Regions from separate parts of the Kocuria sp. CPCC 204721 genome, predicted to be linked through region 2. Evidence: predicted binding sites of a transcription regulator. Region 2 holds the regulator's gene; each other region holds the start of a gene.
What was found. The regulator HrcA, encoded in region 2, represses chaperone genes, less so after heat shock. The targets are predictions, from matches to a motif close to TTNGCACTCGNNNNNNNCGAGTGCNAA.
Positions count from the first base shown of each region.

Region 1 (4,196 bases), on a different contig from region 2:
GCGGCCCACCCCTCGAAAGGGGCGGGCCGCCGTCCATTCAGCGATTCCCGGAAGGATCGGGAGGACTCAGTCCTCGTCGTCGTCCTGCTTCTCCGCCACGAGCGTCTCCGTGGTGAGCACGAGCGCCGCGATGGACGCCGCGTTCTGCAGCGCGGAACGGGTGACCTTGACGGGGTCGATGATGCCCGCGGCGAGCAGGTCCTCATACTCGTCCGTCAGGGCGTTGTAGCCGTTGCCGGGCTCGAGGTCCGCCACGCGCGCCGCCACGACGTTGCCGTCCTGGCCCGCGTTCTCCGCGATCCAGCGCAGGGGCTGGGTCAGGGCGCGCCGCACGATGGTCACGGCCGTAGCCGCGTCCCCGGTCAGACCAAGGTCCGTGCCGTCGAGCGCCTTGGAGGCGTGGACCAGCGCGGAACCGCCGCCGGCCACGATGCCCTCCTCGAGGGCCGCGCGGGTCGAGGACACGGCGTCCTCGATGCGGTGCTTGCGTTCCTTCTGCTCGACCTCGGTCGCGGCACCGACCTTGATCACCGAGATACCACCGGCCAGGCGCGCGAGGCGCTCCTGGAGCTTCTCACGGTCCCACTCGGAGTCCGTGCGGGCGATCTCCGCCTTGATCTCCGCCACGCGCTCGGCCACGGCCTCCGAGGAGCCCGCACCGTCCACGAGCGTGGTCTGGTTCTTGGTCACGGTGATGCGGCGGGCGTTGCCCAGCTGGGACACGTCCACACCCTCGAGCGAGATGCCGAGCTCGGGGGTGATCACGGTCGCATCCGTGAGCACGGCCAGGTCCTGCATGATCGCCTTGCGGCGGTCACCGAAACCGGGGGCCTTCAGGGCCACGACGTCGAGCGTGCCGCGCAGCTTGTTGACCACCAGGGTGGACAGGGCCTCGCCCTCGACGTCCTCGGCGATGATGGTCAGCGGCTTCTTGGCCTGCAGCACCTTCTCGAGCACGGGCATGAGGTCCTGGACCGAGGAGATCTTGCCCTGGAACAGCAGCACGAAGGTGTCGTCCAGGACGGCTTCCTGGCGCTCCGGGTCCGTGACGAAGGACGGGGACAGGTAGCCCTTGTCGAACTGCATTCCCTCGGTGACGTCCAGCTCCACCTCGGTGGAGGAACCGTCCTCGATGGTGATCACACCGTCCGTGCCCACGGTCTCGAAGGCGCGGGCGATCAGTTCGCCGATCTCCATGGACTGCGCGGAGATCGCGGCCACGTGGGCCACGTCCTTGCCCTCCACGGGGCGGGCGTTGTCGAGCAGACGCTGGGCCACGGTGGCCACGGCCGCTTCCACGCCGCGCTTGATGTCGCCCGGGGCCGCTCCGGCGGCCACGTTGCGCAGACCCTCCTTGACGATGGCCTGCGCGAGGACGGTCGCCGTGGTGGTGCCGTCACCGGCGACGTCGTTGGTCTTGGTGGCCACTTCCTTGGCCAGCTGGGCGCCGAGGTTCTCGTACGGATCCTCGAGCTCCACCTCACGGGCGATGGTCACGCCGTCGTTGGTGATGGTGGGTGCGCCCCACTTCTTGTCCAGGACCACGTTGCGCCCGCGGGGGCCCAGCGTGACCTTGACGGTGTCGGCCAGTCGGTTGACACCGGATTCGAGCGCTTTGCGAGCGGCGTCGTTGAACACCAACTGCTTGGGCATGTGTGCTCCTTACGAAACGAGAAGGGTGTGGAAATGACGGCGCGGTGCCCGCGTGGCCCGTTCTCGGGCGAACGTCCGGGCACCGCGCACAAAAGTCGTTGCGGGGATTACTTCTCGATGACGGCCAGCACGTCGCGCGCCGGGAGCACCAGGTACTCCTCGCCGTTGTACTTGACCTCGGTCCCGCCGTACTTGGAGAAGATGACCACGTCACCCTCCTTGACGTCCACGGGGATGCGGTTGCCCTTGTCGTCCACGCGGCCCGGGCCCACGGCCAGGACGGTGCCTTCCTGCGGCTTCTCCTTGGCGGTGTCCGGGATGACCAGACCGGAAGCGGTGGTCTGTTCAGCGGCCAGCGGCTGAACCACGATGCGATCCTCGAGAGGCTTGATGGAGACCGACACGATCTCTCCCTTTCTTCTAGGCGTGTGAGACGGTGTGCGAACGCGCCGTGTCATGGGGTCCCATGACCGCGTCCGCCACAGGCCAGTTGGCGTGCCAACCGTCGTCGCGGTGCCGATTGAGCGCCTGGCCTTTAGCACCCTCAGCATGAGAGTGCTAATCATCACTGTAGGGAGACGGGCCGCGCGCGGTCAAGGCGCGCCCGCCGCGCTCGTCTCTGGGCACAATCCGCGGGTACGACGCCGCCGTCCCCGCGGCCGCGTCAGTCGAGGCCGGCGAGCCGTCCGTGCCGCGTCAGTAGTAGACCGCGAGCCGTCCGTGGGGACCGTCGTGGCACGTGACCGGGGTGTCGAACACGCGCGTGAGGGTCTCGTCCGTCATGATCTGCTCGGGTGGGCCGAATTCCACCACGCGACCGTCCTTCACGGCGCAGATCCAGTCCGAGTAGTGGCTCGCGAAGTTGATGTCGTGCAGCACGATCAGCACGGTGCGTCCGAGCTCGTCCGCGACGCGGCGCAAGTGATGCATCATGTGCACAGAGTGGCGCATGTCCAGGTTGTTCAGGGGCTCGTCCAGCAGGAGGTACTCGGTGTCCTGGCACAGCACCATGGCCACGTAGGCGCGCTGGCGCTGACCGCCCGAGAGCTGGTCCAGGTAGCGGTTCTGCAGGGGTCCCAGGTCGAAGAAGTCTATCGACTCGGAGATGATCCGCTCGTCGTCCCGGGTGATCCGCCCACGCGTGTAGGGGAAGCGACCCAGCGCCACGAGCTGGCGCACGGTGAGCCGCGCGGTGAAGTGGTTCTCCTGGCGCAGCGTGGAGACCACCTTGGCGAGTTCACGCGGCGGCGTCCTGCTCACGTCGTGACCGCCGATCTCCACGGTGCCGGCCTCGGGACCCAGCAGGTGACCCATCATGGTCAACAGCGTGGACTTCCCCGCGCCGTTGGGCCCCACGAGCGCGGTCACGCCACCGGCGGGGATCTGCAGATCCACCGGCCCGATCGCCAAGTCCGTGCCGTACTCCTTGACCAGTCCGGTCAACTGGATCACAGTCTGCCCCTCCTCAGGATCACGAAGAGGAAGACACTGCCACCCACCAGCTCGATGATGATGGACACAGCGCCCTCCGCGTAGAAGACGTTCTTCAGGACGAAATAGGCCCCGGACAGCACCGCGAAACCGATCAGCGCGGCCATGGGGAACACGTAGCGGTGGTCGTGGGTGTCCGCGAACTGGTACGCCAGGATCGCCACGAGGAACCCCAGGAACGTCATGGGCCCGATCAGGGACGTAGAGACCGCCATCAGAATAGACACCCAGAACAGGGTGAGCAGCAGCCCCCGGCGGTGGTCCATTCCCAGGTTCGTGGCCACGTCCCGCCCCATGGCCATGACGTTGAGCGTGCGGGAGTGCGCGTACAGGGCCACCGTGGCCACCACGCACAGCGGCACGGCCAGCGGGAAGTACCCGGGATCCGCGTTGGCCACCGAGCCGAACAAGCGGGCGCTGAGCACGTCGAACTCGCTCGGTGAGAGCAAGCGCTGCATGAAGGTGGACACCGCGCCGAGCCCGCCGCCCAGGACGATGCCGATCAGCAGCATCACCTGCACGTTGGCGTACTTGCCCGAGAGCAACCAACCGTAGAGCCCCAGCGCGAACACGATCATGAGGCTCACCTGCAGGGCGTACTGCGGCAGCCCCTGCACCGCGCTGACCCCCACCGCACCCAGGAAGTAGACCGCCGAGGTCTGGATGAGCACGTACAGGGACTCGAAACCCATGATCGACGGCGTGATGATCCGGTTGTTCGCGGCGGTCTGGAACGCGACCGTGGCCATGGCTTGGCTCACCGCCACGATCAGGATCACCACCACGCTCGTGGCCCGGGACTCGGCGATCCGCCAGAACCCCGGGGTGCCGAACGGCAGGGGGTTGTCCCACGTGAGGATGCCCGCGCAGAACACGAGTCCCGCCGCGAGCAGGGACAGCGCGGTGATCCAGTAGCGGCGGCGGTGGGTCGGGGAGACGAAGGCCCCCGATCCAGTGCGCGCCCGGTCGTGGCGCAGCGCGGTCACCTCAGACATGGCGCCGGCTTCGCAGCAACAGGGCGATGAACACCGCAGCGCCCACGATGCCCAGGA
Region 1 covers NZ_JAVKPO010000001.1:430,385-434,580, reverse strand. The annotation lists gene groL (chaperonin GroEL) at 67-1,653, opposite strand; gene groES (co-chaperone GroES) at 1,761-2,057, opposite strand; gene RF637_RS02065 (ABC transporter ATP-binding protein) at 2,350-3,105, opposite strand; gene RF637_RS02060 (iron chelate uptake ABC transporter family permease subunit) at 3,102-4,139, opposite strand; gene RF637_RS02055 (ABC transporter permease) at 4,132-4,196, opposite strand, start outside.
Region 1: a site for HrcA is predicted at 2,189-2,215, ahead of groES (co-chaperone GroES). Genes of this name have one in related genera too.

Region 2 (4,196 bases):
GCCGCCGCCCTCCGCGGGTCCGCGGTCCTCACGGACGCGGGGCGTCTGATGGCCGACGCCGTGACGCGCCGCTTGCTCGACTGGTGACCGTGTCAGGAGTTGCGGGCCGCGAACTTGTCGTAGAGGTGGGTGTTGAACCGGTACTGGTGCGGTTCGCCGCGGTTGACCGTCACGCCCGCGCGCACGGAGGTGATGGCCAGGAACAGCCAGGTCACGGCGGCGATGACCGAGAAGAGCCATCCGATGAACGGGATGAGTGAGAGCACGATGCCCGCGAGGATCACCAGGGTGGGCAGCATGGTGTAGTTGGCGGCTTCCCGGGATTCCTGAGCGGTGAAGGGACCACGGTCCTTGAACACCCGGTGGATCATGTAGCTGGGCAGTACGCCCACCACGCCACCCAGGTGGGCGAGGGTGGCCCACTGCCGGTCCTGGGACACGTCCAGGGGTTGCGCCACGGGGGCCACGGACTCGAACGGAGTCTCGGCGGAGCGAGTGGAGGGGGAGGGAGCAGCGTCAGTCACGAGCGGGTGTGCCTTTCACGGGCGGTAGCCATCCGGGTCGGAGGACGCCGGTGCTCCCATCCTACGGTCGTTCCCGCGTGGCTCGCGCCGGACGACGACACCAGGCGTCACCCACGCTGGGGGTTACCGCTAACGCGGGTCACCGAATCCGTAGACCACCGGCTGCGAGCGCCGTCGACGTCGTGGGTCACCGCAGGTCAGGCGCAGCCCGGGTCAGGAATCGGCGGCGTCCGGGGCGGTGAGGAAGTCGATGAGCTCCTCCACGCGGCCCAGCAGGGCCGGTTCGAGGTCTGCGTACGTGTTCACTCGTGCAAGGATCGCCTGCCACGCCCGCCCCACGTCCTGGGGTGTGCGGTGCGGCAGGCCCAGCGCGCGTGCCATCCCGGTCTTCCAATCCACCCCGCGCGGGATCACGGGCCACTCCCGGATCCCCAGGGCGCTGGGCTTCACGGCCTGCCAGATGTCCACGTAGGGGTGTCCGAGGATGAGCACGTTGTCCCGGGCACCCGGGACCGCGAGCGCCTCCTGGGCGATCCTGGACTCCTTGGAGCCCGCGACCAGGTGGTCCACGAGGATCCCGAGCCGGCGCTGCGGGCCGGGGTGGAACTCGGCGATGGCTGAGGGGAGGTCGTCGATCCCGTGCAGGGGTTCCACCACGGTGCCCTCGACCGCGAGGTCGTGGCCCCACACCTTGGCCACGAGCTCGGCGTCGTGGTACCCCTCGACCCACACACGCGACTCCTTGGCCACGGACGCGCGCAGGTTCTCGACCTCGACCGACCCCGACCGCGTGATCCGGGGCTTGGCCGGGGCGCTGCGGGTCTCGGGCGGGCCCAGCCGCACGGGTTCGCCGTCCAGGAGGAAGCCCGGGCCCAGGGGGAAGGACTTCACGCGCCCGTGCCGGTCCTCCAGACCCACCACGCGCATCCCGCCGATGGTCTCCACGCCCACGACGGCGCCCACCCACCCGGTCTCCACGTCCTCGAGCACCATGTCCCGGGCCACGGGGACGTCCCGGGAGACGGCACCGGTGCGGGCGACGTCGGGACTGCCTAGGTCCTGGGGACCCCAGGACCAGCCGGATGCGTTCACGGGCGACTCCTCGACGTCGTGCCGCGGCGCGAGCGCGCCGCCGGGCAGGCGAATCAGCCGCGAGCGTATCAAAATCGGCCCCTGACCCACGGGCCCTGGACTGCCAGGATTAGCACTGTGAACTCTTGAGTGCCAGAATTGCCAGCAACGGGAGGTGAGACACATGGAGCATCCGCGCCGAGCGCAGATCCTGCGCGCCATCGTGGAGGACTACGTCCATTCGCGTGAACCCGTGGGGTCCAAGGCGCTCGTGGAACGCCACCGCCTACCCGTCTCCTCCGCCACGGTGCGCAACGACATGGCCGCCCTCGAGGAGGACGGGCTGATCGTGGCCCCGCACACGAGCTCGGGGCGGATCCCCACGGACCGAGGTTACCGCGAGTTCGTCAACCAGATCGCAGCCCTGGAGCCCCTCACCTCCGCCCAGCGCCGCGCGATCCAGGTGTTCATGGACGGCGCCCAGGACCTGGACGACATTATGGAGCGCACCGTGCGCCTGCTCGCCCAGCTCACCCACCAGGTGGCCGTGATCCAGTATCCCGTGCGCACCGGGATCACCGTGCGCCACGTGGAACTCGTGGACGTGGGGGACGCCCGCGTACTCGTGATCCTGATCCCCACCACCGGACGCGTGGCCCAACGCACCGTGGAACTGCCCGTCACCCTGACCGAGGCCCAGCTGCTGGAGCTGCGCGCCCACGTGCTCGCACGCCTGCTCGGCACGCCCGTGGAAGACGTCCCCGACGCCGCCGTGACCCTGCCCCCGGCCCTGCCCGAGGAACTGCGCGACGCCGGGACCGCGGTGACCGGGGCGCTCGCGGTGCTCGCAGCGGTGTCGGACGAACACCGCCTGGTGATGGCCGGGACCGCGAACCTCGCGCGCTTCAGCGGGGACTTCCCGCAGAGCATCTCCCCGGTGCTCGAGGCGCTTGAGGAACAAGTGGCCATGCTGCGATTGTTGTCCGAGATGCAGCAGGACGAACGCGGGGTCGCGGTGCGCATCGGCTCCGACCACAGCGACGACCCCCTGGCGGAGGCGTCCGTGGTGGCCACGGGTTACGGTCCGCACGCCGCGTCCAAGGTGGGAGTCGTGGGGCCCACACGCATGGACTACCCCACGACCATGGCCTCCGTGCGCGCGGTGGCCCGCTACCTGTCCAAGAACCTGGGGGCTGAGCGCACGTGAGCGCTGCCCGCCCCGCTCGACCGTAGAACCGTAGAACCGACGAAAGAAGAAACGACGACATCGTGAGCGATCACTACGAAACCCTCGGCGTGAGCCGGGACGCCAGCGCCGAAGAGATCAAGCGCGCCTACCGCAAGAAGGCCCGCAAACTTCACCCGGACGTGAACCCCTCACCCGAGGCCGCCGAGGAGTTCAAGCGCGTCTCCCACGCCAATGACGTCCTCTCCGACCCGGACAAGCGCCGCGTCTACGACGCCACGGGCAACGAGAACGGCACGGACACTGGCTTCGGCGGGGGCTTCCCCGGTACGGGCTTCGGCTTCTCCGACATCTTCGAGACGTTCTTCCAGGGCGCGGGAGCCGGTGGCCAGCGCGGCCCCCAGTCCCGCACCCGCCAGGGCCAGGACGCCCTGATCAACGTGCGGATCTCCCTCAAGGACGCCGTGTTCGGCATGGAGAAGGACATCACGGTGGACACCGCCGTCGTGTGCCCCACGTGCCAGGGCACGTGCTGCCAGCCCGGCACGAGCCCCGTGACGTGCACCATGTGCCGCGGCTCCGGCCACATGCAGTACCAGCGCCAGTCCATCCTGGGCATGGTCACCACCCAGGCCCCGTGCTCCCAGTGCAACGGTTTCGGCACCGTCATCGAGAGCCCCTGCCACGAGTGCTACGGCGAGGGCCGCGTGCGCGACCGCCGCCCCCTGACCGTGAAGATCCCCGCCGGCATCCAGTCCGGCAACCGCATCCGCCTGGGTGGCCAGGGTGAGGCCGGCACCGCCGGCGGACCCAACGGCGACCTCTTCGTGGAACTCAAGGTGGATCCGGACCCCACCTTCCTCCGCGAGGGCGACGATCTCCACGCCCGCCTGCGTATCCCCATGACCGCCGCCGCGCTCGGCACCACCGTGAGCCTCGAGACGTTCGACGGCGCTCGCACGGTGGACGTCGATCCCGGTACCCAGTCCGGTGCGACCGTCACGCTCGACGACTTGGGTGTCACCCACCTGCGGGGCAAGGGCCGCGGGGACCTCAAGGTGCACTTCGAGGTGGAGACCCCCAAGGACCTCTCCTCCGAACAGCGCGAACTGCTCGAGCGACTCGCCGAGCTGCGCGGTGAGGAAGCGGCGGACGGCACGACCGTGAACACCAACCACTCCGGTGGGTTCTTTTCCCGGTTGCGGGACCGGTTCAACGACCTGTGACCAACCCCGTCTTCCACGTCCCCGCCGGGGACCTCTCCCGGGCGCGCCCGGGGGAGGTCCTGGACGTCGCGGGTCCCGAGGCCAAGCACGCGGTGACCGTGCGGCGCCTGCGCGCGGGGGAGGCCCTGGACCTCGTGGACGGGCACGGCACCCGTGCGGTGTGCACGTTCGACTCCGGGGCCAAGGACC
Region 2 covers NZ_JAVKPO010000002.1:112,734-116,929, forward strand. The annotation lists gene hemW (radical SAM family heme chaperone HemW) at 1-87, shown strand, start outside; gene RF637_RS03190 (DUF4870 domain-containing protein) at 93-524, opposite strand; gene RF637_RS03195 (DUF3097 family protein) at 738-1,616, opposite strand; gene hrcA (heat-inducible transcriptional repressor HrcA) at 1,780-2,802, shown strand; gene dnaJ (molecular chaperone DnaJ) at 2,865-4,007, shown strand; gene RF637_RS03210 (16S rRNA (uracil(1498)-N(3))-methyltransferase) at 4,004-4,196, shown strand, end outside.

Region 3 (4,196 bases), on a different contig from region 2:
GAAGGTCAGGCCGCCAGTGAGCACACGCTGCGCGCCCTGAGCGCGTACTTCAGCGAGTTGAACAACCGGATCGACGGCGGTTTCGATCCCGAACTCACCGAGGTCACCGCCCCGGAGGACGTCACTCCGCCGCACGGGGATTTCTTCCTCATGACGGATTTGGTCACGGGCTCGGTCATCGCGTGCGGCGCGGTGCGCAAACTCGACGATGACCGCGTGGAACTGCGCCGGATCTGGGTCACCCCGGAACACCGCGGACAGGGCCACGCGCGCACCCTGGTGCGGGCACTCGAGAACAAGGTGCGCGCTTTCGGCGCCACCACGGCCGTGGTCTCCCTCAACGAGGAGATGACCGAGGGGATCGCGATGTTCCGCAAGCGCGGCTACGAGCCCGTGGATTCCTTCCACGACGCCACCACGGCCTCGGTCTTCCTGGCCCGCCAGTTGTAGACCCACCGATCGCAGGCCAGCAGTCACAAACCCGCAGGGTATGAGCCCGCCGAGCGGTGAACCTCAGTCGCGGGCCTCGCGCGTCTTCTTCCGGTTGGCCTTGTCGATCGCCTCGACCAATTCGTCCTTGGCCATGTCCGAGCGTCCCGTGATGTCCAGTTCCTGGGCGAGTTCGTACAGGTGCTCCTTGCCGGCATTAGCGTCCACCCCGCCGGCGGTGTCCTCCGCGTTCAGACCGCCCTTCTCGGCGCTGTCGTCCGAGGGCCCGTTGTGCTCCTTGGGCTCCCAGTGGTCCCCGACCTTCTCGTGGGTGTGCTTGACGGCCGACCACGCGGTGCGCGCCGCCCGAGCGTCGTCGTGGTATTCCTCCTGCGCCGAGTCGTAGGTCTGCGCGAACGTGTCCTGTGCGTTCTCGTCCGAGCGTTGCAGCGTGGACGGGATCTCGTCCTGACGCGCGTGGCCGTTCTTCTTCGCCTTGGGCACGGGGGCCTCCTCAAAGCGTTCGGGTGTCACTGGTGACTCGATCCTACGCGCCGCCGACGCCGCTGCGACAGGCCCGCCCGCTGCTTGAGTCAGTGCCACTCAACTTTCGTGCGTCAATGGCTAGCACTTCCGCCGAGAGCCTGCTACATTAGATGTTGTTGAGTCACAGAGACTCAAGAAACGTGATGGCTCCACGCGGGTAATCGACCGGATCGCGGGGCACAGCACGTGAGTGCCGCAGAGTGAAGGAGTAATCGTCATGGCTACATTCGACCCGTTCTCCGAGGTCCAGAACTTTGCCAACCAGGTCCTCTCTGGCCGCAACGGCCTGGAGCAGATGCCCATGGACCTCTACCGTCAGGACGCCAACTATTACCTTGCCGCGGACCTGCCGGGCATCGATCCCACGAGTGTGGACGTGGACGTGGACGGTCAGCTGCTGACCATCCGTGCGCAGCGTCGTCTGCCCTCCGCTGAGAAGGACACCAAGTGGATCGTGCGCGAGCGCCGCAGCCACTCGTTCGTCCGCCAGCTCAACCTGGGCCAGGGCATCGACACGGAGAACATCACCGCCGCGTACGACAACGGCGTGCTGACCGTGACCATCCCCGTGTCCCCCAAGTCCCAGCCGCGCAAGATCCAGGTGGCCACCGGCCAGGAACACCACGACAACGTGGTCCTGGAACACGACAAGGGCTCGGACGAGGACCGCTCGCAGAACGTGCAGAAGGACTCCGAGGGGTCGCAGGACTGACCAGAACCGAACAGGGCCGATCAGGACCGACCCTTCACCGGCGCTGACCGGCGAATCCACCCGGTCGGAACAGGCCTGCTGAATCGGGGGCTCACCGCCCCATGACATGACTGTGCCCCGCAGGTCACCCTGCGGGGCACAGTCATGTTCACGGCGGGGTCAGCGGTTCATCCACCGCACCACGTGGTCGAGGTCCTCGGACGCGCGGGAGGACCAGACCATGAGCGCGTACACGTGCGGTCCGCCCTCGCACACCACCGCGGTGGTGTCCACGTTCGCGCGCACCAGCTCGGCCACGAACTCCATGGTGTCCGGGTAGAGCATGTCCCGGTCACCCTGCAGCACGAACGTGCGGGGCAGTCCGCGCACGTCGCCGAACGCGGGGCTCACCATGGGGTCGGTGACGTCCCGGGTGCCGGCCCACCAGCGCGCGGCGGCCCGGGCGCCGTCGGTACCGAGCATGTGGTCCGCGTCCCGGTACGCCTCGATCTGGGGGTTCGTCACCGTGGTGTCCACCCACGGGGCCATGAGGATCAGACCCGCCACGCCGAAATCGTCCGCGTCCCGCAGTCGCATGGCCTGGGCCAGCGCCAGACCACCGCCGGCGGAATCGCCCGACAGGAAGACCCGCGGGCCGAACGAACGGGCCAGGTCCCACACGCCATCGGCGAGTTCGAGCGCCTCGTCCACCGTGTGATCGGGGGCGAGTCCGTAGCCCGGCACCACCACGGTGGCCCCGGTGCGCTGCATCAGGGCGTCGATCCAGCGCCAGTGCACCGTGGTCATGGGGTTCACGTATGCGCCACCGTACCAGTGCACGACCACCGGGGCGTCCGCCCGGGTGAGGGCCGCCTTGGGCCGCGCGACGATGACCGGGTACCCGGCCACCATGACCTTCTCGAAGCTCGCGCGCTTGTGCATCGCCTTGTGCGGTGCCGCTTCCTCGCCACGCACGGCCAGGGACTCGAGCAGCTTCTCCTCGGAATCCAGTACGTCCGGGAGCACCCGCAGCGCCTGGTTCGTGGCGCGCAGCACCGGGTCCGCGGCACGCACGATCACGTCCGCAGCCGGCTTCGCGGCCCGGTCCTCGGCGATGCACGTGCTCGTGGAGGCCGCCGCGTGCCGACCACGACGCCGCTGGGCCCCGGTGGTCCCGGGCGTTGCGGCGTCCTCGCGGGAGCCGCCGTTCTCGGCAGCGCCCGCGGTCTCGCCGCGGTGCTGATCGTCGTCGGCCATGGGACCGACGGGGGCCCCGGCGGTACGGTGCTGCCCGGTCGAGCGGTGCGCAGTTCCCCGGTGGTCGGTGGCACGGTGATCGGCCGCGGTGCGGTGGTTCCCGACGTGACCGTGGGTCCGCTCGCCGGCCCCGGCACGGTGACCGTGCGACGTCGTCCGACCGGAAACACCGGCCGCACCCGCTGCGCCGGCCGCACCCGCGGTGGCCACGGCGGCGGCGGTCCCGACGTGCTGCCCGTGACCGGAATCCCCCCGGCGCTTCCCGGACACCGCGCGATGGCGACCGGTGACGGGGGCGGACCCGGCGGCGTCGCCCTCGAAGACCGTGCCGGACTGCCCGGCACCCTGCACGGCGAGGGACTCACCTTCGACGTCCACGTGCGGGAGGATCTTGTCCAGCCAGCGCGGGAGCCACCAGGCCTTCTCGCCCAGCAAACGCATGACCGCGGGGATCAGGAGCATGCGCACCACGAACGCGTCCAGGAGAACGCCGATCGCGAGTGCGAAGCCGATGGGCCGGACCATGGCCATGTCCGCGAAGATGAAGCCCGCGAACACGGAGATCATGATGATCGCCGCGGCGGTGACCACGGAGCGGCCCGCCTTGAAGCCGTAGACCACGGCCTGGCGCGCGGGGTGCCCATGGGCGTAGGCCTCGCGCATCCCGGAGACCAGGAACAACTGATAGTCCATGGCCAGGCCGAACAAGATGCCGATCATCAGCGTGGGCAGGAAGCTGAGGATGGGCCCGGGATCGTGCACGCCGAACACGGCGCCACCCCAACCCCACTGGTACACGGCCACCACGGCACCGAAGGCCGCGAGCACGGAGAGCAGGAAGCCCAGCGTGGCGATCACCGGGACCAGGATGGAGCGGAAGACCATGAGCAGCAACAACAGCGAGATGATCAGCACGACGCCCAGGTAGAGGGGCAGTTTCTCCCCCAGCAAATGGGAGACGTCGATGTTCGCCGCGGTGGTGCCGGCCACGCCCACGTGGACGTCCTCGCTGGCCTGGAGGTCGCCGTTGAGGTCACGGATGTTGTTGACGAGTTCCTCGGTCGCGGCGTCCGCGGGGCCCGAGGAGGGGATCACCTGGATCACGCCGGTGGTGTTGTCGTCCGTGGTCACGCCCGGGAGGACGTTGGCGACGTCGTCCTTCTGCGCCAGCCGGTCCGCCACGGTGTTCATCTTGTCCGTGGCCTCGGCGTCACTGAGACCCTCGGGAAGGTCCACGACCACCGCGAGCGGTCCGTTCTCACCCGCGCCGAAG
Region 3 covers NZ_JAVKPO010000007.1:56,109-60,304, forward strand. The annotation lists gene RF637_RS08295 (GNAT family N-acetyltransferase) at 1-450, shown strand, start outside; gene RF637_RS08300 (ChaB family protein) at 514-933, opposite strand; gene RF637_RS08305 (Hsp20/alpha crystallin family protein) at 1,193-1,687, shown strand; gene RF637_RS08310 (MMPL family transporter) at 1,847-4,196, opposite strand, start outside.
Region 3: a site for HrcA is predicted at 1,054-1,080, ahead of RF637_RS08305 (Hsp20/alpha crystallin family protein). Genes of this name have one in related genera too.